3 regions of the Paenibacillus sp. DRB1-1 genome follow, and region 3 is predicted to be linked to each of the others. Evidence: riboswitches for the same ligand, from Rfam matches in the RefSeq annotation. Region 3 holds a riboswitch; each other region holds the start of a gene.
What was found. A riboswitch is a leader RNA that binds a small molecule or an ion and turns the genes downstream of it on or off. The one in region 3 is predicted to bind glycine.
Positions count from the first base shown of each region.

Region 1 (4,255 bases), 220 kb from region 3:
TTGGCGTCATTAGAAAATAGGCGATGATGCTACCCGGTGAAGGAGCAGCAACCAGTCCGGCACCTGTCAACATAAAACAGAAGGTTCCCACAACGCCCCCAGCTATAGCAGCAAGAATCAAAATCGGCTTCATCAAAATATAAGGGAAATAAATTTCATGAATCCCGCCGAAAAAATGAATGATGACTGCGCCAGGAGCTGACGACTTCGCAGTGCCTTTGCCGAACAGGCAGTAGGCCAGCAAAATACCGAGCCCTGGCCCAGGGTTAGATTCCAGCATGAACAGTACGGATTTTCCTGTTCTTGCAGCTTCCTCCAACGCAATCGGACTCAATACTCCGTGATTCAGCGCGTTGTTTAAAAATAATACTTTTCCGGGCTCAATAATGAGGTTGACAAGCGGCAGTAGCCCTGCGTTCACGAGGAACTGTACCCCTGCCGACAATATTTGACTGATCATTTGTACAATCGGGCCGATCGCCACATGGGCAAGCAGTGCTAGAATGGCACCGATAATCCCGGCCGAAAAGTTATTGACCAGCATTTCAAAGCCTGATCTGACCTTGCCTTCAATGGCCTTGTCGAACTTCTTCAATATCCACGCAGCCAGCGGACCAGCTACCATCGCGCCCAGGAACATCGGGATATCGGCTCCCACTATGACACCCATCGTCATAATGGCACCAATCACACCTCCACGCTGTCCGTGAATCATCGTGCCCCCTGTATAACCGATCAGTAGCGGCAACAAATAATTTTTCATCGGGTCAACCAATTGTGCAAAACCTTCGTTTGGAAACCATCCGGTCGGAATAAAGAGTGCCGTAATCAGCCCCCACGCAATAAAGGCTCCCATATTGGGCATAACCATACCGCTAAGAAAACGGCCAAAACGCTGTACGGCGACACGAGTGCCTCCTTTTGAACTTGGCTTTGCGTCCAATGTACTCATATTCAAATCCTCCTTGTAGGTAAGCATCACTACCTTTTCTTAAAATTCATACTAAATGACAGCGCTATCTTCATCAACGAAATGAAAACGTACTTTCGTCATGAACGTTGATGACAACATTTAAATTTAAATTATCCGGGAAGGTATTATACCTGCATAATTCTTCTTAATATGACCTGTAGCTATAGAAATTAGTCGAAAAACCGTGCTGGATTATGTATGATTCTTATATGGGGACAACCCTCTAAATCAGAATAAAACACGTAATTACGTTTGCAAAAAGACAAAAAAATAGCCGCTATGTTAAATCATAGCGACTATTTTATACAATAATCGAGCAGACAAATAACCCTCTTACTCCATACTACAATGCTCCATTACTGCCCATCGGAAATCAACTGCTCATACTGGTCCGCAGACAGTAGCTTGCCCAAGGCTTCCTCCACCTCTTTATCCATCTCTACTTCGATCATCCAACCTTTGTCATAGGGAGATTCATTCACTAGCTCAGGCGTACTTTCCAGCGTTTCATTCACTTTTAATATGGTTCCCGTCACCGGAGCAAAAAGGTCGGATACCGTCTTCACCGATTCAATCGTACCGATCTCCGCTCCCTGCTCAATCGTTGCTCCCGCCTCAGGTAATTCTACAAAAACAATATCACCCAGTTGATGCTGTGCAAAGTCTGTAATACCAATCCGCACCGTTCCATTCTCTGTCCGCTGAACCCACTCATGTTCGTCTGTATACCAAAGTTGCTGCTTCACTTCACCCATTCTGTTCCCCTCACTTCCATATGAATAAAATCGCTTTTGCTCACCTGTATTAGACAGGTTAAGATTATGACAACAAGAACACTCATGTCAATAATACTAACAAAAATACTTCATATCACCTCATATAGCGTACTATATAAAAAAATGATAGCTTATAACAAACGCTTACATATCCTTATTTATATATTAAATGTTTTTTCTATTATTTTTGATGACATTTTTATTGACATTTTGAATGAATTTGCGTATTAATGGGTTATAGCAAATGCTTTGGGAAACACACCGACAACTGCAAACGCGGATGAACGCGGAGGGAGAGACTGCCAAAAAGATTCGCATAGCTGTTGCCGCTTGTGAGACATAAGTGCACGCGAATCGGATCAAGTTGTTATCTGCAAAGCCAGGTAATATACCGTTGATCCCGAAGGTAGCGCCGAAGGAGTAAACCTGCATTGCAGGTGAATCTCTCAGGCAAAAGGACCTCTGCCGGACGCATCTCTGGAGAGCATTCGCTATTGGAGCGGATCACCCAAGGGGAAACCCGGTACATACCGGGGTAACTTTCTGGTATCAAGGACAGAGCTGAAAAAAGAGTGTAGACTGCCGTCTATACGTTTTTTTCGGCCTGTCTTTTTTGTTTAGCCGATCACACCGGATAGGAGTGGAATAATGACTAATTTGCGAAAAACACCGCTATATTCGTCCTACGGGACGCAGTCTGGGGTTCGTTGTATTGACTTTGGCGGCTGGGAGCTCCCGGTTCAGTTTAGCGGCATTCAAAAGGAGCATGAGGCCGTCCGGCAACGTGCGGGTTTATTCGATGTATCGCATATGGGCGAATTTTTGGTTGAAGGCAAAGAGGCCGAAGCTTTTCTGCAAAGGGTGACCACGAATGATGTCAGCCAGTTGGAACCAGGTCAGGCACAATATTCACTCCTGTGTTACCCCGATGGAGGTGTAGTAGACGACCTACTTGTTTACTGCAAAGGACCGGAACGCTACATGCTCGTTGTGAACGCATCCAACATCGATAAGGATTGGGATTGGCTAATTCGTCATATGCCTGCATCCGTTCACATGGAGAATATGTCTGATGCGATAGCATTGCTGGCGTTGCAAGGACCGGAAGCAGCACGTATTGCCGCAGCCGTGGCAGATACGGACATTACGAATCTGGCATCTTTCCGCTTCCATGAGAATGTGCCATTGTTCGGAGCAAAAGCACTTGTCTCACGAACCGGATATACGGGCGAAGACGGTTTTGAATTTTATGTACCTGCTGCGGAAGCACCAGCCGTATGGGAGGGTTTGCTTCGTTCCGGTGAGTCGTATGGGCTGATTCCCGCTGGACTTGGTGCTCGGGATACACTACGCTTTGAGGCACGATTGCCGCTGTACGGTCAGGAGTTATCTGCCACGATTTCACCACTCGAAGCTGGTCTAGGTTTCTTCGTCAAGCTGAATAAAGGAGATTTTATCGGTAGAGAAGCACTGCAACGTCAGAAAGAACAAGGGATTCCTCGCAAATTGATCGGGCTGGAAATGATTGATCGCGGTATCCCACGCGCCCATTACCCAGTATTCGCAGAAGGACAACACATTGGTGAGGTTACAACGGGGACTCAGTCGCCCACCTTGAAGCGTAATCTGGGCCTCGCCTTGGTGGACAGTCGTTTTAGCGCCCTCTCTACACCGTTGGAGGTTGAGATTCGTGGCAAACGCCTGCGTGCCGAGGTGGTGGCAGCACCCTTTTATAGACGCCCGCGCTGATCTTAAACTCTTTTTATTTCTATAAAGCAAACATGTCAGATATGAACTTCTGGTTTTTTCATCTCACACACTTTTTTATTAGCTAATTTACGTTTGAAATTTGCTTTTCGAAAGGAGCCAGAACCTATGAAGCAGCATCGTTATCTCCCTATGACTGAACAGGATCAAACCGAAATGCTACGTGTGGTCGGTGTATCATCCATTGATGATTTATTCAGTGACATTCCAGAGGCCATTCGATATCAAGGGGAACTGCCTCTTTCTTCTCGACTCGATGAGAAAGCCTTAACCCGCCACTTGGCTGAGCTGGCCGGACACAACGCCAATACAGACACACATGCCAGCTTCCTTGGCGCAGGAATTTATGATCATCATATTCCGTCCGTCATCCAGCACATCACTTCACGCTCGGAATTCTATACAGCCTACACCCCCTATCAGCCGGAAGTAAGCCAAGGCGAGCTACAAGCCATTTTCGAGTTTCAGTCGTATATTTGCGAATTGACGGGCATGGCTGTAGCTAATGCCAGCATGTACGACGGAGCGACTGCACTGGCTGAAGCGGGCTCACTGTCCGCCGCAGCTACCCGCCGTAAACAGCTTATCGTATCAAGGTCCGTCCATCCGGAGGCACGTCAGGTATTGGCAGCCTATGCACGCGGATTGGATTTGGACATCGTGGAGATCGGCTGTTCGGACGGCGTAACGGATGTTGATGCGTTAGCGGCAGCCGTATCGGAACAGACCGCGGCTGTTT
Region 1 covers NZ_JBODQH010000001.1:4,110,867-4,115,121, reverse strand. Annotated here, with positions in the region: gene ACQW03_RS18570 (PTS mannitol transporter subunit IICB) at 1-952, opposite strand, end outside; gene gcvH (glycine cleavage system protein GcvH) at 1,330-1,728, opposite strand; glycine riboswitch at 2,123-2,221, shown strand; gene gcvT (glycine cleavage system aminomethyltransferase GcvT) at 2,398-3,498, shown strand; gene gcvPA (aminomethyl-transferring glycine dehydrogenase subunit GcvPA) at 3,625-4,255, shown strand, end outside.
Region 1: it holds a riboswitch for glycine, as region 3 does, so the genes downstream of both, gcvT (glycine cleavage system aminomethyltransferase GcvT) here and ACQW03_RS17340 (alanine/glycine:cation symporter family protein) in region 3, are expected to answer to the same signal.

Region 2 (4,255 bases), 1.8 Mb from region 3:
GTCATGCAGTTGTGCGATCGAAAGCGCCAGCGCGCTTTTGCCACAGCCGGATTCTCCGACTACAGCCAGCACTTCATTGGGGTTGACCGTCAGATCCAGATGGTCGACTGCGGGGTGATATTGATCCTTGATGCGAAAAGATACGGATAATCCTTTAATTTCCAACACGGGTTCGGTATTCAATGCGCGCTTCCTCCATTCTCCATGGTCTTGTCCCGCTTATTCTCACCATGTTTGATGTTTAAAACCTCTCATGAACATTACATACCGTTTTTATCGGAATAATTTGAATACATCCTATCACCAGTATATGGATATATCAATTAAGATTATGCTATCAACATCATTTAAAAAATCAATGATCCAGCAGTAGCGCGGCCTTTCTGGCACAAAATGTAATGAAATAACCAACCACAGGTTAATTTTCATTACAAAAAAAGTCGTTTGATCCCTCCGCAGGGATCAAACGACTAACTAATACCAGCTCACATTGAGCTTCTGGCGATAATTATGAAGCCGCTCCATAGGAGCCAGACTTGAACGTTCTAGGATCGTACCATTTGTAACCTGCTGCCGGAGCAGACCAAGGCTCAGGCTGCGGTTCCGTGGAAGCCGCAGGCTCCTCGAATGGCAGAAGCTTCGTTGGTTGATCCAGAGTCAAACCTTCCACATCGGACAATTTCGTGTAGTCCTGCTTCCATGCAAGCCATTGGACCGTTTGCACCAGGAAGGTGGAATCATCCACTTCTTTAAAACCATCATATGTCTTCTTCGACTGTCCGTTTTCCTCACGCACATATTTCGGTGTAGCATCTTCTACAGGGGAAGAATCACCGATGAACGCTGCCTTGCCTTGACCTACCTTGGAGATAGCGGCATAAGGTCCTTCCGCACGGCCCCCGCCGTTATAAACTCCCTGGTCTACCGCATTCCCCCATTTTTTCGTGCCTGAAGGGATATAAGCAATGCCTTTAGCCTTGGTAGGATCAATAATAGCCAGCGTAGATCCTGCATGCATTGCAATCGAGCGCACACCCTTGGTAATGCCGAAAGATTGATCTGCGGCTACAATGTCGGTAGCATTCACGTCACCGAGCGCATTGTAACGGAAACGAACGCCAAAGTTGGTCGCCAGCCAATCGGAGCTTGTTAATCCTTGCATCGCCGGTGATGCAGCTTCTTCTGCAGTCATGCCTTTGGCCGGATTAGTATAGGCTCCACGACGGTAGCCATTCATAACCTCGGAGGAATCCCAACGGTTTTTGTTACGGTCCGCATTATAATGATCGGAGATGAAGAAAACGCTCCCCCCGTTATTCACGTATTGCAGCAGGGCAGCCTGCTCGGATGCCTTAAAGGCAACATTCGCTTCACCAATAATGAACACATCATATTGGCGCAGCTTGTCATATGTTATGGCCTGCTCTCCATAAGTAAAAGGAATGGGACGGTTCAATTGGTCTACCGTAAAGCCTACATTACGCAGTCCATTGGCAAAGTCGGAGAAGGCGCCTTCAATGACCCAATCTGCTGCACCAGCGGTCTGGGCGTGCGTATTATCGAACAGCACCTTTTTGCCTTTTCCATCCGGCAGTGTAGTACCGGGTTGACCCGGGTTGCCAGGTTCACCTGGTTCACCCGGCTCGCTTCCGTTCACCAGTTCAACAGCGCTTGGGCTTTTCACTCCACCAAAATTATTGTAGGCGCCGAGTGTACCCGTCACACGAATTTTGCTGCCGATCAGCTCAGGATGGCCTGATAGCCCATATTGTCCTCTATACGCTGATGTCAGCTGTACATCCAATAGGTTAGACGTGTTACGTTCATTCGCCTGGTCGGCAATCAGTACGTTAAAATCATTCGCAAACGGGGAAGAAAAATTAGCCGTTTTCGATCCGGTAGCATGTCCGACGATGTAACCTTCCACCGTCACCGTACCTTCACTGCCTTGGCGCTGAAGTGCTTCGGCTACTGTCAATGCTCCCTCTGCCTTGACCTGACCGAATGGAACGAAGATCCCGATCAGCAGTGATACGATCGCTGCTAGATGCAGCATCCCTTTTAAGCGTGAACCTGTGAATCGCAAGCCTTTTACCATACGTCAATATCCCTCCTATGATTTCCATAAATATACTTGTCCTTTATCAGATTAGCCGCCAATCTTCTAATTCCTTCCTGGTTTCATCCATAATTATGTAAATTTTAATCTTTTTTATTGGGAACGCACCTGTTTATGTAAAAATTAAACCTGTGATTGACACCGAGCACGCCATACATTACGCTAAGAAAGACATGTAGAACGGTATACGCGAATGAAGATGACGGGAGAGTCTGTCCAGGGAGCCTACACTCTGGCGGCACCGAAGGAGCAAGGCGTCAGCACCCGGCTGACGGATAATCTCTCAGGTCCATGTATCGTCATCTGACGCAACTCTGGAGAGAGCGCAAGCCACCCAAGGGGTAAAGGCGGTAAGAACACCGCACGAAACTCTCAGGTAACGAGGACAGAGATAAGGGAAACTTCCTTATCCTGTCCTTTTTTGTGCTCACATTGTGCGTCAGCATTAGGAACCGTCATAACCGCGCAAAGACGCGGAAATACCATATAGTATGGTATTAGAACATACAGGGGGCCACACCATGCGTTTCAAAGATGTATTTTCCATTATCGGTCCGGCCATGACCGGACCTTCCAGCTCACACACCGCAGGCGCGGTACGGCTCGCACGCGTTGCACGGCACTGGCTCGGGACGCAGCCTGACCGTGCCCGTATGACACTGTACGGCTCCTTTGCCGATACGTATAAAGGACACGGTACAGACCTAGCGCTCATCGCAGGGCTGCTTAATTACGATACGGACGATCACCGGATTCCAGATGCCGAGCAATGGGCAGAGCAAGCCGGGATGGCCGTGGAATTCGCCGTCAGCGGACTCCCCGCGCCTCATCCGAACACTGTCCGTTTCGAGCTGTGGAAGGGCGAGGATCAGCGCACACTGTTGGGCTCCTCCATCGGCGGCGGCAGCATCCATGTCCAGCAGCTTAACGAATTCCGGGTCAATCTGACCGGGGAGCTGCCTACGCTGGTGCTTCTCCACTCGGATAAGCCCGGTACATTGGGCGCGATAACTTCAGCGCTGGGCGCGGCCCACATTAACATTGCCTATATGCACGTAGATCGCAAAGGCCGGGATGGTGAAGCACTCACCGCCATTGAAACGGACAGTTCTGCTCCAGCTGAACTGATTGCGGAACTGCGTTCTTTACCTCATATGTATGAAATTAAGATGATTAATTTGAAAAAAGGAGCTGAATCCGATGCGGTTTAGCCATCTGCATGAAATCAGCGCTTTATGCGCTGAAGAATCCACCACAATTGGCCGCTTGATGATTCAAGAGCAGGTACAAGAGACGAATACAACGGAGGAAGAAATCTTTCGCCAAATGTCTGATTATTATGAAGTCATGAAGAAAGCCGTTCATCGCGGTCAGACACAAGACACCGTATCCCGCAGTGGATTGACGGGCGGTGACGGCAAGCGCCTAGCCGAGTATCTGCGGGCAGGAGAAACCTGCTCCGGTGATGCCTCCGCGCTCGCCATGGCTTATGCCCTCTCCGTGTCGGAGGTTAATGCATCCATGGGTCGCATTGTCGCCACGCCTACCGCAGGCTCATGCGGGGTTATCCCTGGTGTGTTCATCAGTGCGCAGGAGCGGTTCGGCTGGGATGATGAGCATATGGTGAACGGTCTGTTCGCCGCTGGAGCCATTGGCTACGTGATCGCCAACAACTCCTTCATTTCTGGCGCGGAGGGAGGCTGTCAGGCTGAGATTGGCTCAGCTATCGGGATGGCCGCTGGCGCTATGGTCGAGCTGCGCGGTGGTACGCCTGAACAGGCTGTTCACGCCGTAGGTCTCGCTCTTAAGAACACGCTCGGCCTGATTTGCGACCCCGTCGCCGGACTCGTGGAGATTCCGTGCATCGTGCGCAATGGGCTGGGAGCCGTGACTGCGCTTGCCGCAGCGGACATGGCTTTGGCGGGTGTGCGCAGCGCTATTCCGTCTGACGAAGTCATCGACGTGATGCTTGAAGTCGGCAGTGCGATGCCGTCGAAGCACCGCGAGACCGCCAAAGGCGGCTTGGCCCAGACGCCGACTGGCAAGCGTTTGACCGAATCACTTACACGCAACACACCGACCAAGAAGGATAAGTCATAATTTATAAGCGGTAGCCTCCTTAAAATAAAAGAGCAA
Region 2 covers NZ_JBODQH010000001.1:2,075,500-2,079,754, forward strand. Annotated here, with positions in the region: gene ACQW03_RS09155 (ABC transporter ATP-binding protein) at 1-183, opposite strand, end outside; gene ACQW03_RS09160 (DUF6359 domain-containing protein) at 509-2,098, opposite strand; glycine riboswitch at 2,313-2,428, shown strand; gene sdaAB (L-serine ammonia-lyase, iron-sulfur-dependent subunit beta) at 2,641-3,330, shown strand; gene sdaAA (L-serine ammonia-lyase, iron-sulfur-dependent, subunit alpha) at 3,320-4,219, shown strand.
Region 2: it holds a riboswitch for glycine, as region 3 does, so the genes downstream of both, sdaAB (L-serine ammonia-lyase, iron-sulfur-dependent subunit beta) here and ACQW03_RS17340 (alanine/glycine:cation symporter family protein) in region 3, are expected to answer to the same signal.

Region 3 (4,255 bases):
GTGTCAAACGAAATGGTCTGTATGACCAGGTATTAAACGCGTTAGAGCCGCTACATCTCAACATTCATGAATTGTCCGGCGTAGAACCGAATCCGCGCTTGTCCACCGTTAAGAAGGGTATCGACATTTGCCGAAATGAAAAAATCGACTTCTTACTTGCAGTAGGCGGTGGAAGCGTTATTGATTGCACCAAAGCCATCGCAGCAGGGGCTGAATATGACGGCGATGTGTGGGATATTATCAACAAAAAGCACATGCCGACCGAGGCTCTGCCATTCGGCACCATCCTCACACTCGCCGCCACCGGTTCAGAAATGAATCCGGATTCTGTTATCACCAACTGGGAAACGAACGAAAAATACGTATGGGGCAGCGCGGTAACGCATCCGAAATTCTCGATTCTGGACCCAAAAAACACCTTCTCTGTGCCACGTGATCAGACGGTATATGGCATGGTGGATATGATGAGCCATGTGTTTGAACAATATTTTCACAATGTTAAAAATACACCGTTGCAAGATCGTATGTGCTTTTCCGTGTTGCAAACCGTGATCGAAACTGCACCTAAGCTGCTGGAGGATTTGCACAACTACGAGCATCGTGAAACGATTTTATATGCCGGAACGATTGCCCTTAACGGAACACTGCAAATGGGCTACTTCGGGGACTGGGCTTCGCATACGATTGAACATGCATTATCCGCTGTATATGATATTCCTCATGCTGGCGGTCTCGCGATCCTGTTCCCCAACTGGATGAGACATACGGTGGATCAGGATGCTGCACGCATGAAGCGGCTGATGCTCAGCATGTTTGATTTAGATACCACTGGTAAAACGGATAAGGAAATTGCTTTGGAGGGGATTGATCGCCTGAGTGCATTCTGGACAAGTCTCGGTGCCCCTTCCACCCTGGCCGATTACAATATTAATGATGAGCAATTGGAAAAAGTCGCAAACATTGCAGCCCGTGAAATGGAATACGGAGGCTTCGGTAATTATAAAAAGCTGAATCAAGAAGATATTTCAGCTATTTTGCACGCATCGTTATAACATTCAAAAGGGAGTGTCCTCAAGCCTGTGATGACTGAGGGCACTCCCTTTTGGAATTTATGAATTAACCGTTTGTCCTTTTTCTTCTACTTGGATAGCTGCCCCTACACTGGCACCTGCAAGAATGCCCTTTTTCTTACTAGAATTCAGAGAATCCATATAGGTTCGGGTTTCTGCGACTACAATTCCTGATAAGCCGAGCAGGGCAATCAGGTTCGGGAAAGCCATCATTGCGTTAAATATATCTGCCAGCAGCCAAATCGCATCCAATTTAATGAACGCACCCCCGGCAACCAGTACGATGAACAGATAACGGTATGGCTTAATCCACTTGACCCCAAGCAAATATTCAACACAGCGTTCCCCGTAATAGTTCCAGCCGAGCATGGTGGTGAACGCGAACATAATCAGAATGATTGTGAGCAGTTCTGCCCCCAGCGGGAATGCGCTGGAAAATGCTTGCTGAGTCATCAGGCCCGCGTCGGTAGGCCCGCTCCACACACCACTAACCAGTAGCGTCAACCCGGTCATCACACAAATAACCATCGTATCAATAAACACGCCTGTCATGGAAATTAGCCCTTGCTCCGCAGGCCATTTAGTTTTGGCAGCTGCAGCTGCAATCGGTGCGCTTCCCAATCCGGCCTCATTGGCAAAAATACCTCTGGCTACCCCACTTCGCATCGCTAGCATAATCGTAGCTCCGGCAAATCCGCCCGTTGCAGATGTAGTTGAAAATGCCGAATGGAGCACCAGCGCAATTGCAGCAGGAAGTTGGTCAGCAAACCGAATCAGTACGATGAGACAGATCAGTACATACAAGCCTGTTTTAAAAGGAACGACCTTCGTCGATACCTTGGCAATGCTTTTGAGTCCTCCAATAGTAACAAGTCCTGTAAGGATAGCAATAATCAGTGCCGTTACAATGGGCGGAACGCCAAAACTATTTTCAGTCGAAGATACAATCGCTTTGACCTGCGGAAACGTTCCAATCCCGAACAACGCTACCAGCATGCCCGAAAAAGCAAACAGCATCGCCAGCGGTTTAAAACGGCGTCCCAGACCTTTCTCAATATAATACATCGGGCCGCCGGAAAATTGCCCATTCCGATCCTTCACCCGGTATTTTACCGCAAGTACACCTTCCGCATATTTCGTCGCCATCCCAAAAAAGGCTGCAACGACCATCCAGAACAAGGCACCCGGCCCGCCCAGCTTAATGGCTGTCGCTACGCCGACAATACTTCCTGTGCCAACTGTAGCCGCCAACGCTGTACTCAAAGCCGCAAAACTACTTACATCCCCGCTGCCTTCATTCGGGGCCTTACCGATCAGCTTGATCGCCAGGGGCAGGCGGAATACCTGCAGCATCTTCAAACGTATGGTCAGCCACAACCCCGTTCCCATGACAAGAATGATGAGAGGCGCCCCCCATATCCAACTGCTAATCGCTTCTAACACATGTACCAAATTCATTTCAACCCGCTCCTCCAGCATATTAGAAAACAAAAAAGAGTCAAATCCGCTGATTCGACTCCTGGAGAGGTTAAAGGCACGAAAAAATACAACCATCTTGCGCAGGTTTCTGCCTCTAATAGCTTATAAAAAAGCCTAGGGCATTCCCTGTCACAGGTTATTCGCGTCTCTGTCCTTTTGCCTGAGAGTTTAAGCAGATGTTCTCTGCGGTGCACCTTCGGCGCCCAATTAAGGGTCTCTCCAGAGTTCTGTCCGTTTACGGTCCCCGCTTGTTGCTGTAATCAGCCTAAGCACCTGAGAGTTTTGCCCCTTCGGTCGGAACTTTCGTTCCATCTCCCGCAAACATCAACCAGACATATGAAATTTTTATTTATTATACAGAAAACTTTCAGCTTATTACAAGTGAAAAGTTTGTGAAGCCCGCTGAAATATTATTATTGTGTCTATCAAAAAAGCGGGTACAGCAGATTGCATCCTTAGGATGTCCTCTGCTATACCCGCCCGAGAAGATATAGTATTACAATTCTTCACCATTGGTTGCTATCACATTTTTATACCAGTTAAATGAGTCCTTTTTGGAGCGTTTGAGCGTTCCGTTACCGTCATCATCCAGATCAACGTAAATAAATCCGTAGCGCTTGGACATTTCGGAAGTAGACATGCTCACAAGGTCGATAGGACCCCAGCTGGTGTAGCCAAGCAGATCAACACCGTCGGCAATCGCTTCCTTCATTTGAACAATATGCTGACGCAAGTAATCAATACGATATGTGTCATGCACAGAACCGTCTTCTTCTACCTTATCATAAGCACCTAGGCCATTTTCCACGATGAACAGCGGCTTTTGGTAGCGGTCATATAACGTGTTCAGTGTAACACGCAGACCGATCGGATCAATTTGCCATCCCCAGTCAGAGGACTGTAAATATGGATTTTTCACGCCACCAATCAGGTTTCCTGCTGCTTTCTCACCTTCTGGACCTGCAGAAACGGTCAAGGTCATGTAGTAGCTGAATGAGATATAATCGACCGTGTTATTTTTTAAAATTTCGGCATCGCCTGGTTCTGTGTGTATAACAACATTATTTTCTTCAAAATAACGATTCATGTAGTTGGAATATTCCCCACGGGCATGCACATCCGTAAAGAATAGGTTCATCTGATTTTCATTCTGGGCTTTCAGTATATCCTCTGGGTTACACGTATGTGGATAGCTTTCCAAACGAGCCAACATACAGCCGATCTGAGCGCCCGGGATGATCTCATGTCCCCGTTTGGTCGCCAGTGCACTAGCTACAAATTGATGATGCAGTGCTTGATATATCGCTTGTTGTTTGTTTTCTACACGGTCAATGACCACCCCGCCACCGGTAAACGGACTCATGGTCATTACGTTGATTTCATTAAAGGTCAGCCAGTATTTTACTTTATCCTTATAACGCGTGAACACAGTTTCGGCATAATTTACGTAGTGCTGTATAACTTCACGACCCAGCCAGCCATTATACTTCTGAGTCAAACCCAGCGGTGTCTCATAATGTGACAATGTTACCAGCGGTTCAATACCATATTTGCGCAGCTCATCAAATACATTGTCGTAGAATTGTAATCCTGCTTCATTCGGCTCGGCATCATAGCCATTCGGGAAAATCCGCGACCAGTGGATGGACATACGAAATACCTTAAAGCCCATTTCCGCGAACAATGCAATATCTTCTTTGTAGTGG
Region 3 covers NZ_JBODQH010000001.1:3,893,420-3,897,674, reverse strand. Annotated here, with positions in the region: gene ACQW03_RS17345 (iron-containing alcohol dehydrogenase) at 1-1,052, shown strand, start outside; gene ACQW03_RS17340 (alanine/glycine:cation symporter family protein) at 1,110-2,528, opposite strand; glycine riboswitch at 2,688-2,782, opposite strand; glycine riboswitch at 2,801-2,877, opposite strand; gene ACQW03_RS17335 (glycoside hydrolase family 1 protein) at 3,046-4,255, opposite strand, start outside.